Regions from separate parts of the Micromonospora sp. BRA006-A genome, predicted to be linked through region 3. Evidence: riboswitches for the same ligand, from Rfam matches in the RefSeq annotation. Region 3 holds a riboswitch; each other region holds the start of a gene.

Region 1 (4,252 bases), 3.7 Mb from region 3:
ACCACCTACCTGGACTCGTACATCGCCTCCGCGTGGAACGCGTACACCACCAAGACCCTGACCGTGACGCCCTTCGCCGACCAGCCCGCCATCCGGTACTACGGCCGCACCTCGGGCAACACCATGACCTTCACCAACGGCAGCGGCCAGGTCGTCGCCTCCTTCAACCGGCCCTCCTCGGCCAGCGTATGGGGCTGCGACGGCGACCTGCCCGCGCCGAACGACCAGGTGGTCGGCCCGATCTCGCGTACGCTCTGCGCCGCCCTCAACCGCGGCACGCTCGGCACCATCGACACCCAGCCCAGTACGAACGCCGCCGACTTCTACCGCAGCAACCCCACCAACCAGTACGCCCGCCTGATCCACGCCAACATGACCGACGGCCGGGCGTACGCGTTCGCCTTCGACGACGTCGGCGGATTCGAGTCGCTGGTGCACGACGGTGATCCCCGTTCGGCCGGACTGATCCTCAGCCCGTTCACCGGCGGTGGCGGCGGCACCCCGGCCACCGGGGTGCCAGTGGTCAGCAACTGGAACAACAAGTGCATCGACGTGCCGAGCTCCAACTTCGTCGACCGCGCGCCGTTGCAGATGTGGAACTGCAACAACACCAACGCGCAGAGGTGGACGTTCAGCGGCACGGCGCTCAAGAGCCAGAACAACAAGTGCATGGACGTCGACGCCGGGTCCACCGCGAACGGGGCGGCGGTGCAGCTCTACACCTGCAACGGCACCGGCGCCCAGCAGTTCACCCTGAACGCGGCCGGAGACCTGGTCAACCTCCAGGCCGGCAAGTGCGTCGACATCAAGGACTGGAACGGCGGCGACGGCGCGAGGCTCCAGCTCTGGGACTGCGGGGGCACGGCCAACCAGAAGTGGCGCAAGGGCTGACCGGCCTCGCACCGAGGCGTCCATCGACGTTCATCCAGCAGATCGATGTGCGTAAGCTCCGCCCGGTCGGATCTGGGGAACCTACCGAGGAGGTTCCATGGATCGTCGAGCAATGCTGCGGGCCACGGTCGTCGGTGCGGGCGCTGTCGCGCTGCCGTTCACCGCGTGGTCGGCGGCGTACGGCGCCCCGGCGCAGAACGCGGCGGGGCCCTACGGTGGGCTCCAGCCCGCCGACGCCAACGGCATCCAGTTGCCGGCCGGCTTCACCAGCTCGGTCGTCGCGCGGTCCCGTCGGACGGTGCCGGGGACGTCGTACACCTGGCACGACGCTCCGGACGGTGGCGCCGTGTTCCCGAACGGCACCGGGTGGATCTACGTGTCGAACTCGGAGGTGTCGGCCGGGGCGGGCGGCGGTGCCTCGCGCCTCGTCTTCGACTCCAGCGGCGCCGTGATCGGGGCGTCGCGGATACTCTCCGGCACCAACAACAACTGCGCCGGCGGGAAGACACCGTGGAACACCTGGCTCTCCTGCGAGGAGGTGTCCCTGGGCCGGGTCTTCGAGACGTACCCCCTCGGCGGGACCGCCGTGGCGCGTCCCGCGCTGGGCCGGTTCAAGCACGAGGCGGCCGCGGCCGACCCGGTCCGCCGGGTCGTCTACCTGACCGAGGACGAGACCGACGGCAAGTTCTACCGGTTCGTGCCGGCCACCTGGGGCGACCTCTCCGCCGGAACCCTCCAGGTCTTCCGCGCCGGTACGGCGACCTCCGGCACGTTCACCTGGGCCACGGTGCCCGATCCGGACGGCTCGCCCACCCCGACCCGGCAGCAGGTGTCCGGCGCGAAGACGTTCAACGGCGGCGAGGGCTGTCACTACGCGGATGACACCGTCTGGTTCACCACGAAGGGCGACAACCGCGTCTGGCAGGTCAACCTGGCCGCCGGCACGTACGAGCTCGCCTACGACGACAACCTGGTCGGTCCGGGCGCCCCTCCGCTCACCGGGGTCGACAACATCACCGGATCCACGGCAGGTGACCTGTACGTCGCCGAGGACGGCGGGAACATGGAGATCTGCATGATCACGCCGGACGACAAGATCTCCGTCTTCCTGCGGATCACCGGACAGAGCGGTTCGGAGATCACCGGCCCGGCGTTCACCCCGGCGGGGGACCGGCTGTACTTCTCGTCGCAACGCGGCACGACCGGCTCGTCGTCCGGCGGCATCACCTACTGCGTCACCGGGCCGTTCCGCCGATGACCGACTGCCGGCCCTGCTGACAGTGACCCCACGGCGAAGGACGCCCGGTCTCCACCGGGCGTCCTTCGCCGGCGCGCCTACCCGGACGCGCCGGGACGACGTCTCGGCGCCGGGATGTGAAACGGCGACTCCGCCGGCCGTCACGGCACGTGGCCGGGCCCTGGCGCATTGACATCGGCGCTCCGGCCACAGCAGACTGTCGCGACAACTCAACCACTGCGTGTACGTGCGGGGGAAGACCGGTCGAAATCCGGCGCTGGCCCGCAACGGTAGGCCGCCCAGAGAGACTCTGCGGCGGCGAGCCCGAATACCCGTCGTACGCGTGTATCCGCTCCCCACCCGTCGTGGCCCACGGGTCGGAGTCCCGGTCGACGCGGCGTTGCCTCGGTCGTCCGGGCTTTCGACGACCGCCGGGCCGGAAAGGCGCTTCCGATGGTCGTCCGCCGAAGCCGGCACCGCCTGCTCGCGCTCCTCTGCGGCGTACTCGCCGCCCTCACCCTCACCACACCCGCCGTCGCCGCCCCCGAGCGCGCCGCCCTCACCCGCCCGGAGGCCGCCGGCGGCTGGCTCGCCCGGCAACTCGTCGACGGCGAACGCTTCGAGGCGGTCTTCGACGGGGTCGCCTACCCCGACCAGGGGCTGACCCTCGACGCCGTGTTCGCCTTCGCCGCCGGCGGCGTGGCCGACGACCACGGCGCCGACGCGCTGGCCTGGGTCACCCGGCCCGACATCCGCGACGGCTACCTCGGCGACGGTGTCTCCGAGGCGTACGCGGGCGCGACCGCCAAGCTCGCCCTCGCCGTGCAGGTGCGCGGCGGCGACCCGGCCGACGTCGGCGGGGTGGACCTGATCGCCCGGCTGCGTTCGCTCCAGACGCCGGCCGGCCGGTTCAGCGACCGGTCCGCGTACGGCGACTACAGCAACGCGTTCAGCCAGTCGTTCGCGTTGCTGGCGCTGGACCGTACCGCGGCCGGGGCGCCACCGGCGGCGGCCGCCTGGCTGGCCGGCACCCGGTGCCCGGACGGCGGCTACCCGCTGCTGCCCGCGCAACCGGCCTGCACGTCCGACGTGGACGCCACCGCTCTCGCGACGCAGGCCCTGCGCGCCGCGGACCGTCCGGCCGACGCCGCCGCCGGGCTGCGCTGGCTGGTGTCCGTTCAGCGTGCCGACGGCGGCTTCACCAACGCGGCCGGCACACCGAACGCCAACAGCACCGGTCTCGCCGCGCAGGCCCTGCGCGACGGTCACCGGCTGCCGGCCTGGGCGCGGGCCCGGGCATTCCTCGCCGGACTCCAGGTCGGCTGCGCCGGGACGCCCGCCGACCGGGGCGCTGTCGACTTCGACGGTGGCGGGTTCGACCCGGCCACCGCGCCCCGGGCCACCGCCCAGGCCGTCCTCGGTCTCACCGGGATCGGGTACGCCCGTCTGTCCGCCGCCGGCGCCGACCCCGGCGCACCGGCGCTCGCCTGCCCGTGAACCCCTTCGCCGCTCACCCGATCACAGGAGGACCCGTGTTCCGTCACCGTTCCACCGCCCGCACCTGGCTGGCCGGCCTGCTGGCCGCCGTCGTGGCCGGCGTCGCGCTGACCGCAGTCGAACCCGCGCCCCGGGCGGCGCACGCCGCCGCCTGCGCCGGCACCTCGGGAGTCACTGTGGTCGTCGACTTCGCCGCGCTCGGCGGTGGCGTCCAGGTCGCGTGTGCGCCGGGCGATCCGGCCACCGGCCTGGCCGCGCTCCAGGCCGCCGGCTTCACCGTCACCGGCACCGCCCGTTGGGGCCTGGCCTTCGTCTGCCGGATCAACGGCAAGCCCACCGCCGCGACCGAGCCGTGCGTCAACACCCCGCCGGCCACGGCGTACTGGTCGTACTGGCATGCGTCCAGCGGCGGTGCCTGGTCCTACAGTACGTCTGGGGCGACCGGCTACAACCCCGCGCCGGGCAGCGTCGAGGGCTGGTCCTTCGGCGCCGGCGCCCCGCCGAGCATCGCCGCTCCCTGAACCGTCCGCTGCGAACGGTGTGACCAGCGGCGCACCGGGTGCCGGCAACTGCTCTGGCGTCGTCGCGCGCCCTAGCGGTACGGTGGCGGCACCCGGTTCGCCGGGC
Region 2 (4,252 bases), 2.4 Mb from region 3:
GAGCCACGCGTCGGCGTCGTCCCGCCCGGCGTCGATGCGGACCGTGCCGTCCGGTGGCGTGTACCGCACCGAGTTGACAAGCAGGTTCGTCACGACGCGGGCGAGTTCGGCCTCGGCGGCCCGGACGGTCGGCCAGCCGGTCTCCGGGGCGAGCACCCGGACCCGCCGGTCGGCGGCCAGCGGCGCGGTGGCGGCGATCGCGTCGGAGACCACGTCGCCGAGCGGCACCGGGGACAGCGCGGGCCGCAGCGCTCCGGCGGTGATCCGGGACAGCTCGAACAGGTCGTCGACCAGGCGCGTCATCCGGTCCGTCTCGACCCGGATCCGGCGGTGGTACTCGGCCACCGCCGCCGGCTCGTCGACCACCCGGTCCTCCAGCGCCTCCGCCATCGCCCGCAGCCCGGCCAGCGGCGTACGCAGATCGTGGGAGACCCATGCGACAAGCTCGCGGCGGCCGGCCTCCAGCTGCCGTTCCCGCTGCCGGGCCTGGTCGGCCCAGACCGCCGCCTGGGCGAGGCGGCGGGCGAACGCCACCCCGACGGCCAGGCTGAGCGCCGCGGACGCCGCGACCGTGACGAGGACCACCTGGAGGTCGTGCGCGGACAGGAACATGGCCTGGGCGACGGCGGTGACGCCGGCCGTCACCGAGGCGATGGTGACCGCGAGCAGCACCGCGATGTGCGCGAGGATCGACCGGTGGCGCACCAGCCGCAGCGCGCCGACGCCGAGCGCGCCGACGGCAGCGCCGGCGAGCAGGGCGTAGAGCCCGATGACCATCAGTTCCTTCACCGGGACGCCTCCGACGGTTCGTACCGGTAACCGACGCCCCACACGGTGACGATGCGGCGCGGCTGCGCCGGGTGGTCCTCGATCTTCTCCCGCAGCCGCCGGACGTGGACGGTGACAGTGGACTGGTCGCCGAACCGCCAGCCCCACACGCGGTCCAGCAGCTCGGCCCGCGACCAGGCGCGTCCCGGGTTCGCCAGCAGGAACGCGAGCAGGTCGAACTCCCGTACGGTCAGCGACAGCTGCTGCCCGCCGCGCTCGGCGACGCGCCGGCCGGTGTCCGCGGTGAGGTCGCCGTCGCGCAGCACCCCTGCCGGTCCCCGGTCCTGCGGGGCCGCGCGCCGGAGCACCGACCTGATGCGCAGCACCAGTTCGCGCGGCGAGAACGGCTTGGTCACGTAGTCGTCCGCGCCGACCTCCAGCCCGGCGACCCGGTCGGCCTCGTCCCCGAGCGCGGTGAGCATGACGACGGGCAGGCCGGGCAGCCGGCGCCGCAGCCGCCGGCACACCTCTATGCCGTCGAGGCCCGGCATCATCAGGTCGAGGACCACCAGGTCGGGCGGCTCCTCCTCGGCCGCGGCGAGCGCGGCCGGCCCGTCGAAGGACAGCCGGACCCGGCAGCCGTCCTGCTCCAGATAGCGCCGGACGACGTCGCTCACCGTCCGGTCGTCGTCGACGACGAGCACGTAGCGCCCCATGCGGCAGACGCTACCCATCGGCGTCCCGGCGCGGCGGCCCGCGGTCGAGCCGTAAGCGGACGGAAAGATCTTTCCGCCGGGTCCGCGCCTACCGTCGGGGCATGGGCAGAAGACGTGTGGTGTTGTCGGTGCTCGCCGTGGTGACCGTCACCGGTCTCGGGGTGAGCCTGTACCTGTTCCAGCCGTGGCGGCTGGTGACCGACCGCGAGGTACGCGAGACGCTGCCCACTGTGGCGGAGCCCTCACCGGCGCCGGCCGGCACGACCGGCTCGTCGCCGACCGGCGCGGCGCCCGCCGACGTGGTGCTCGCCGCCGGGGACTTCGTCACCCACGAGCACGACACGTCCGGCCGGGCGCAGCTCGTCCGCCTCGCCGACGGCCGCCGTCAGCTGCTCCTGCGCGGACTGGACACCTCCGACGGGCCCGATCTGCGGGTGTGGCTCACCGACCGGAAGGTGCTGACCGGCCGGGCCGGCTGGCAGGTGTTCGACGACGGACGCTGGGTCGAGCTGGGCCGGCTCAAGGGCAACATCGGCGACCAGGCGTACGACATCCCGGCGTCGGTGGACCTGGACGGTCTGCGCAGCGTGTCGATCTGGTGCAAGCGGTTCGCGGTGTCGTTCGGCGCGGCGCCGCTGGCCGCTGTGACGGGATCGGCGCCGGCCTGACGCCTGTGCCGCCGCCCTCGGACGCTGGGCTACGCTGCGGGAAGCGCTGGTTCACCTGGTCGGCGACGGCCGGGTGTCGTAAGAGGGAACCCGGTGGGAATCCGGGACTGCCCCGCAGCGGTGAGTGGGAACGACAGCCGTCAACAGCACTGGGCCACGGCCTGGGAAGCGACGGCCGGTAGGCGACCTCGTGTCACGCCCGCGAGTCCGAAGACCTGCCCGCGTCGCGCGTACCACCGGTGCGCGCCGCCGTCGACCTCGCGGGTGGGTCGGGCGGGTGACACGTCGTACGCAGGCCGTCGGCGTGTCCTCGACGTGCACACCCCGGCCGGTCGGCGGTCCGCTTCTGCGAGGACGGAACCGCACAGTGCCCGACACCATCACGCTCACCGGCCGACCACCGTCGGCCTCGCACCTGACCCTGTCGCAGATCATGGACCAGCACCACACCAACCTGATGGGCACGGTCCACGGCGGACGCATCCTCAACCTGATCGACTCGGTCGCCGGTGTGGTCGCCGCCCGCCACTCCGACGGCCCGGCCGTCACCGCCGCCATCGACGAGACCGCGTTCCTGCGCGCGGTACGCGTCGGGGACGTGGTCCACGTGGACGCCCGGATCACCTGGGCCGGCCGCAGCTCGATGGAGGTGGCGGTGAAGGTCAGCGCGGACCGGTGGGACCGCGCCGTGCCGCCGGTGGACGTGGCGACCGCGCACCTGGTGATGGTGGCGGTCGACGACGACGGGCAGCCCCGGCCGGTGCCGCCGCTGCACGCCGAGACCGACGGCGACCGGCGGCGCTACCGGGAGGCGCAGATCCGGCGCGAGCACCGGCTGGCGCTGCGCCGGGCGCTGCTCGACGGCGCCGGGGAGGGCTGAGCGGTGCTCGGACTGTCGGCGGCCACGCTCGCGGGTTACCTGGCCGCGATCGTGGTGCTCATGCTCACCCCGGGGCCGGACATGATGTTCGTGCTCGCGAACGCCACCCGGTACGGCGCACGGGCGGGCGCGGTGGCCGCGCTCGGGGTCGCCGCCGGGGAGGCGGTGCACGTCGCCGCCGTGGTGGCCGGGCTCGCCACGCTGATCGCCGCGTCCCCGGTGCTGTTCACCGCGATCCGGTGGGCCGGTGCGGCGTACCTCATCGTGCTGGGCCTGCGGGCGCTGCGCGGCACCGGCCGGCCCGGCGCACCGGCGGACCGGCCGGACGGCGGCGCCGGGCGGGCCTTCCGGCGCGGCCTGCTGACGAACCTGCTCAACCCGAAGATGATCCTGTTCAGCGTGGCGTTCCTGCCGCAGTTCGTCCGGCCCGAGGCGGGCCCGGTGGCGGCGCAGCTGGTGCTGCTCGGGGTGCTGTTCGTCGCGGTGCAGCTCGCCGTGGACCTGGCGCTCGGCGTGGGCGCCGGGCGGTTCGCCAGGCGGTGGGGCGACAGCCGCTGGTCGCGGCGCGTCGACCGGCTCTGCGCTGTCGCCTTCGTCGCGCTCGGCGTCCGGCTGGCCGCCGGCTGAGACGCACCGGACGGCGCGGCGCCGGACGGCCGGCCGCCCGGCTCAGCCGGCGTGCGCTGCCGTCTCCCGGGATGCCGGCACCACCGGCGCCCCGGACGGGGCCGGCCGCTCGCGGTCCAGGTGCAGGCGCAACAGCACCCAGCCCAGCGACACGGCGCCGATGAACACGTACGCGGGCTGGGTGCCGAACGTGTCCCAGCAGGTGTGCAGCGTGACGGCGGCGGCGAAGGTGAGCAGGAACGCCGCCAGCTTCCGGCCACCGGGCGCGGCGGCGAACGCGAACAACGCGGCGGCGGTCAGCCCGGTCCAGGCCAGGTGCGCGGCGGGCGCGGTGAGACCGCGTACCAGCAGCGTCCGCTCGACCGCGCCGAGGTTGCCCTCCGACCCGACGAAGGCGGCGAACGCGTACCCCATGGTCTCCAGCGCGGCGAACCCGGCGCCGGAGGCCACGCCGATCACCAGGCCCTGCGCCGGGGAGGGGTGCCGCCGCCACAGCAGCAGGATGCCGGCCGGCACGATCAGCTTGGCGGTCTCCTCGGCCAGGCCGACGAGCGTCATCGGCAGGACGCCGAGGCGGTGCAGCGTGCCGTACT
Region 3 (4,252 bases):
TCAACCGCCGGACGTTCGCCGACCCGCGCACCACAGTCGTGTACCAGGTGTGGTTGATCCAGGACCACCAGAGCAGGGCGAGGACGGCCAGCCCGTGGAACACGCCGGTCGCCCCCGGGTGCCGGGTCATGAGGACAGTGACCTGGATGAACGCGTACACGAACACGAGGTCCAGGAACAGGTCTTCCGGGGTGGCCTCGACCTCGCGCCCGGCCGTCACGGCGACCACCCGGTGCAGGCCGCGGTGACGCTTCCGGAGCACCGTCACATGCGCGAGCACCACGCAGACCAGGGCCCCGGCGAGGATCCCGAGCGATGCCACGGCCTCCACCGTGCGGGCCACCGGCGCCAGCAGCGCGACCAGGACGATGCCGAGTAGCGGACCCCGGCCGATTCGCCGGACCATGCGCCACTCGAACGCCACCAACCCGAGCAGGTACAGGACGACCCCGCCGTAGAGACTGAACAGAGCCGGGGCGTCCCACTTCTTTGCGGTGTCGATCTCGGTGGCGCCCAGCGCGTGCTTGAGCCCGAACGCCACCAGGATGAGCCCGGCGATCATCGGCAGGTGCAGGAGGGTGTACGCGTCGCGGGCCAGCCGGGACCGGGCGTGGTGGGGGACGGACTCCAGCGTCTGTTCCGCGTCGAGCGCCGCGATGTCGAAGTACGCCCACCAGAGGAACGCCACGACGAGGAGCGCGAGCCCGGAGCCGGCGAGCACGGACCAGGTGATCGCGGGTGTGCCGGCGAACCCCCGGCTCGTGCCGATCGAGATGATCGTCTCGCCCAAGGCGATCAGCATGATCAGGTTGTGCCGCTCTGCCCAGTGCCGCACCGACCTGAGCTGCCAACTGCCGGTGCCTGGAGCGCGCAGCCCGACGTAGTCGACGGCGGTCGCCACCGCGAAGAGCAGGATCTGCAGCAGCCCGGCGCTGCGTCCGGGTGCGAGGTGGCTGGGCAGCAGCGCCCCGCACAGCAGCAGGACGGCGCTGGCGGCCAGGGGTAGCCAGGCCTGCCGGGCGGGTGCGATCGACTGCTGCGTCGAGCGTCGCCGGCTCCGCATGATGATCAACAGCGACACGGCTCGGATGCTCAGAAAGCCGACGACGAAGACGAGAGGTGCGGAGAGCTCGGCGCGCCGGTCGACGAACACATCCGGAATCGCGACGGCGACCAGCAGGAGCGCGGTCGCAACCATGAACATGACGATTGGCAGGATCCCGCGGTCGAGCCGGACCAGGTTTCCGACCCAGGCGTACCCGGCCCAACTGCGCCACAGCAGCAGGAGCACGAGCCCGCCTTGGACCAGCGCGTCGAAGGCCGACCGCGCGGCCATGAGGCCGGCGACGTTCATGAAGGCGAAGACAAACACGAGATCGAGGAAGAGCTCGGCTCGCGTCACCCCGCCGTGCGTCGCGACCAGGGTTCGCCGGACGCCCAGCCCGGCTCCGGCCACCTCATCCTCTCCGCTGGTCACCCGACCACTGTTGCAACCTCTCATGCCGCCGACAGGTGAATCCGCGACCGTGCGACGACCTCGGCGTGGAACGAGCCCGGCCGGTCCGCGATCGCCGATGCCGACATCGCCCACGCCACGTGCGGCGGGGGCGATGACTCACGGCGCCGCCGACGCCTGGCCGCACTCCCCCCGGGGCAGAGGCAGGTGCCCTCGTGGTGATTCATCCCGTACGGCCAGCCGGTACGGCCTCGTCTGCCCCCGCGCTCGCGCGGTGGCCCAGTACGACAAGCGCTACGGCGAAGGCAGGTGCCCGTCCGGCTGGCCGACCTGCCGGACCAGCGGCCGGGCAGGTGCAGAGCCCTCGGTCCGTGCGTTCCGCGCCGCGCCGGTAGGGGCCAGGGCCAGCCGTCGGCGCCGGAGAGAGGCGACTACCTCGTCGGCGGCACCGACCATTCCACCCGGGGCGGTTCAGACCGGGTTCGGCGGCGCGCATCCGCCGACCACGACTACCGCGACCCGGCCCATCTTCTAGCCCCTCGTCACCCTCTCGTCGCACGCAAGCACTCCGCTGCCGCGACGGCTTGCTGTCCCGCAGGGCGGACACACCGACCACGTCGGCCCACCGCCCCATACGATGGACAACGGCGCTGGTGCGCCCCCCCGCCGCGCGAGTGGGGCGCCGTAAGAGGGAACCCGGTGCGAATCCGGGACTGCCCCGCAGCGGTGAGTGGGAACGACAGCCGTCAACGAAGCACTGGACCGCGAGGTCTGGGAAGCGACGGCCAGTAGGTGACCGGGTGGATCCGGTCGTGCCCGCGAGTCCGAAGACCTGCCCGCACTGCGCGTACCGCCGGTGCGCGCCGTCGGCGGCCTCTCGGGAGGGCCAGGGCGGAAAGCCGGTACGCGACAGCCGTCCCCCGCCTTCCCCTTCCCCCGTGGCCGCCAGGCACCTCGAGGGAAGGACCACAGTGACAACCTCATTCGGGCAGAGCACAGTGCTCGGCTACCCCCACATCGGCGCGCACCGCGAGTTGAAGAAGGCGGTCGAGGCCTACTGGGCGGGCCGGATCGACGCCGAGAAGTTGGCGGCGACCGCTGCCGCACTACGGGAGGAGGTCTGGCGGACGCTGCGCGACGCGCGCCTGGATGCGATCCCGTCGAACACGTTCTCCTACTACGACCAGTGCTCGACACGGCCGTCGCTGTCGGCGCGATCCCGCACCGGTTCGCCCGCCTCGGCTTCGGCGATCTCGACACCTACTTCGCGATGGCCCGGGGCGTCGATGCCGAGCCGGCGCTCGAACTGACGAAGTGGTTCGACACCAACTACCACTATCTGGTCCCCGAGATCGGCTCCGACACCACCTTCGCGGCGAATCCCGACAAGGCGCTGCGCGAGTACCGTGAGGTCCGCGATCTGGGAATCGACAGCCATCACCGGATCGGGGCGCATCGAGGGTGGGGCGGGGTGGCCGGTGTGCTGCGGGGAGGGTTCCTCATCCGCGACCGCAAGTACACCGCCGCCTTTCGATCACGTCTTCGCCGCCCGAACTCGGCGGAGATGTCTGGGGCGCAAGACGGCGGAGAGCGTGGTGCTGTCGAACACTGAGCGCAATTCGGTCCCCCGCCGATGGCCAAACTCGGACGCCTGCCGGACGCCTGGGTCAAGTCCACCGGTAACAACGCAGCGCTCGTGAGGGCAGACCGCAGGGTCCGCGGGTACCGGGGTCCCGCGCCTCCCGGCCTGCCGGTCAAGGCGCCGATCTGATGGTGGGCAGGCCGCAGGCGCCGACGGGGCCCAGCGCCTGGGACGCTCCGGTGCGACCTCCGCGACAACCACCCTCAGTGGCTGCCCTGCACCCGCAGCGAGTACAAACCCTGGCCTCCCCATAAACCCACAAAGGCCAACTCTGTGGGCGAAAGGTGCGTAGCGTTCAGGTGGGCCTGTGCCGAGGGCCCACCCCACCGGCAGAAAGGGTATGAGATGTCGCTCGACGCGTTCCGCATCCCCGGCGGCTCCTTGGACGACTTGATCAGTCGGTTCTTCGGGGGAGATCCGTTCGCGGGACGTCCGGTGGAGCGGGTCGACCTGTCCCGGCTGCTCTCCACCGAGTCGCGGCAACTCCTGCAACGGGCAGCCGAGCAGGCTACGGAGTGGGGCAGCCCGTACCTCAATGTCGAGCACCTGCTGTGGGCCGCAGCCCAGGCGGACCCCACCCGCCGGATGCTCGGCGCGAGCGGCGCCGACCCCGACGACCTGGCCCGCCAGATAGAGTCGGCCGTCCCCAAGGGCAGGCCACGCGAGGACACGCCTCCGCTCGCGCCGGCGGCGAAGCGCGCCCTGCTCGACGCGCACCGCGAGTCGCGACGGTCCGGCGCGTCGTACATCGGCCCCGAACACCTCCTGCTCGGCATCGCCGCGAACCCGGAGACGACCGCGGGCCGGGCGTTGCGGGCGCTCGGTGGGGCCGTCACCGGGCCCACGCCGCCGGCGGGCGGTGCCGACGGGCGCGGGGCCAGCAGCACCCCCACCCTGGACCAGTACGGGCGGGACCTCACCGAGGACGCCCGGGCCGGTCGGCTCGATCCGGTCGTCGGCCGTGATGACGAGATCGACGACACGATCGAAGTGCTCTCCCGGCGTACGAAGAACAATCCGGTGCTCACCGGCGAGCCGGGCGTCGGCAAGACGGCGATCGTCGAGGGCATCGCGCAGCGCATCGTCAACGACGAGGTGCCCGAAACCCTGGCCAACCGGCGTGTGGTCGCACTCGACCTGTCCGGGATGGTGGC

The links. A riboswitch is a leader RNA that binds a small molecule or an ion and turns the genes downstream of it on or off. The one in region 3 is predicted to bind cobalamin.
Region 1: another riboswitch for cobalamin. It lies ahead of NMK34_RS19375 (peptidase); the one in region 3 lies ahead of NMK34_RS02890 (hypothetical protein).
Region 2: another riboswitch for cobalamin. It lies ahead of NMK34_RS13365 (acyl-CoA thioesterase); the one in region 3 lies ahead of NMK34_RS02890 (hypothetical protein).

The regions. Positions count from the first base shown of each region.
Region 1 is NZ_JANCLW010000001.1:4,294,738-4,298,989, reverse strand. It holds gene NMK34_RS19385 (beta-1,3-glucanase family protein) at 1-891, shown strand, start outside; gene NMK34_RS19380 (alkaline phosphatase PhoX) at 989-2,149, shown strand; cobalamin riboswitch at 2,335-2,483, shown strand; gene NMK34_RS19375 (peptidase) at 2,582-3,625, shown strand; gene NMK34_RS19370 (hypothetical protein) at 3,661-4,146, shown strand.
Region 2 is NZ_JANCLW010000001.1:2,972,234-2,976,485, reverse strand. It holds gene NMK34_RS13380 (sensor histidine kinase) at 1-777, opposite strand, end outside; gene NMK34_RS13375 (response regulator transcription factor) at 786-1,484, opposite strand; gene NMK34_RS13370 (DM13 domain-containing protein) at 1,586-2,152, shown strand; cobalamin riboswitch at 2,183-2,390, shown strand; gene NMK34_RS13365 (acyl-CoA thioesterase) at 2,520-3,032, shown strand; gene NMK34_RS13360 (LysE family translocator) at 3,036-3,659, shown strand; gene NMK34_RS13355 (PrsW family glutamic-type intramembrane protease) at 3,702-4,252, opposite strand, start outside.
Region 3 is NZ_JANCLW010000001.1:574,264-578,515, forward strand. It holds gene NMK34_RS02885 (low temperature requirement protein A) at 1-1,477, opposite strand, end outside; cobalamin riboswitch at 2,091-2,311, shown strand; partial or broken gene NMK34_RS02890 (hypothetical protein) at 2,455-3,068, shown strand; gene NMK34_RS02895 (ATP-dependent Clp protease ATP-binding subunit) at 3,444-4,252, shown strand, end outside.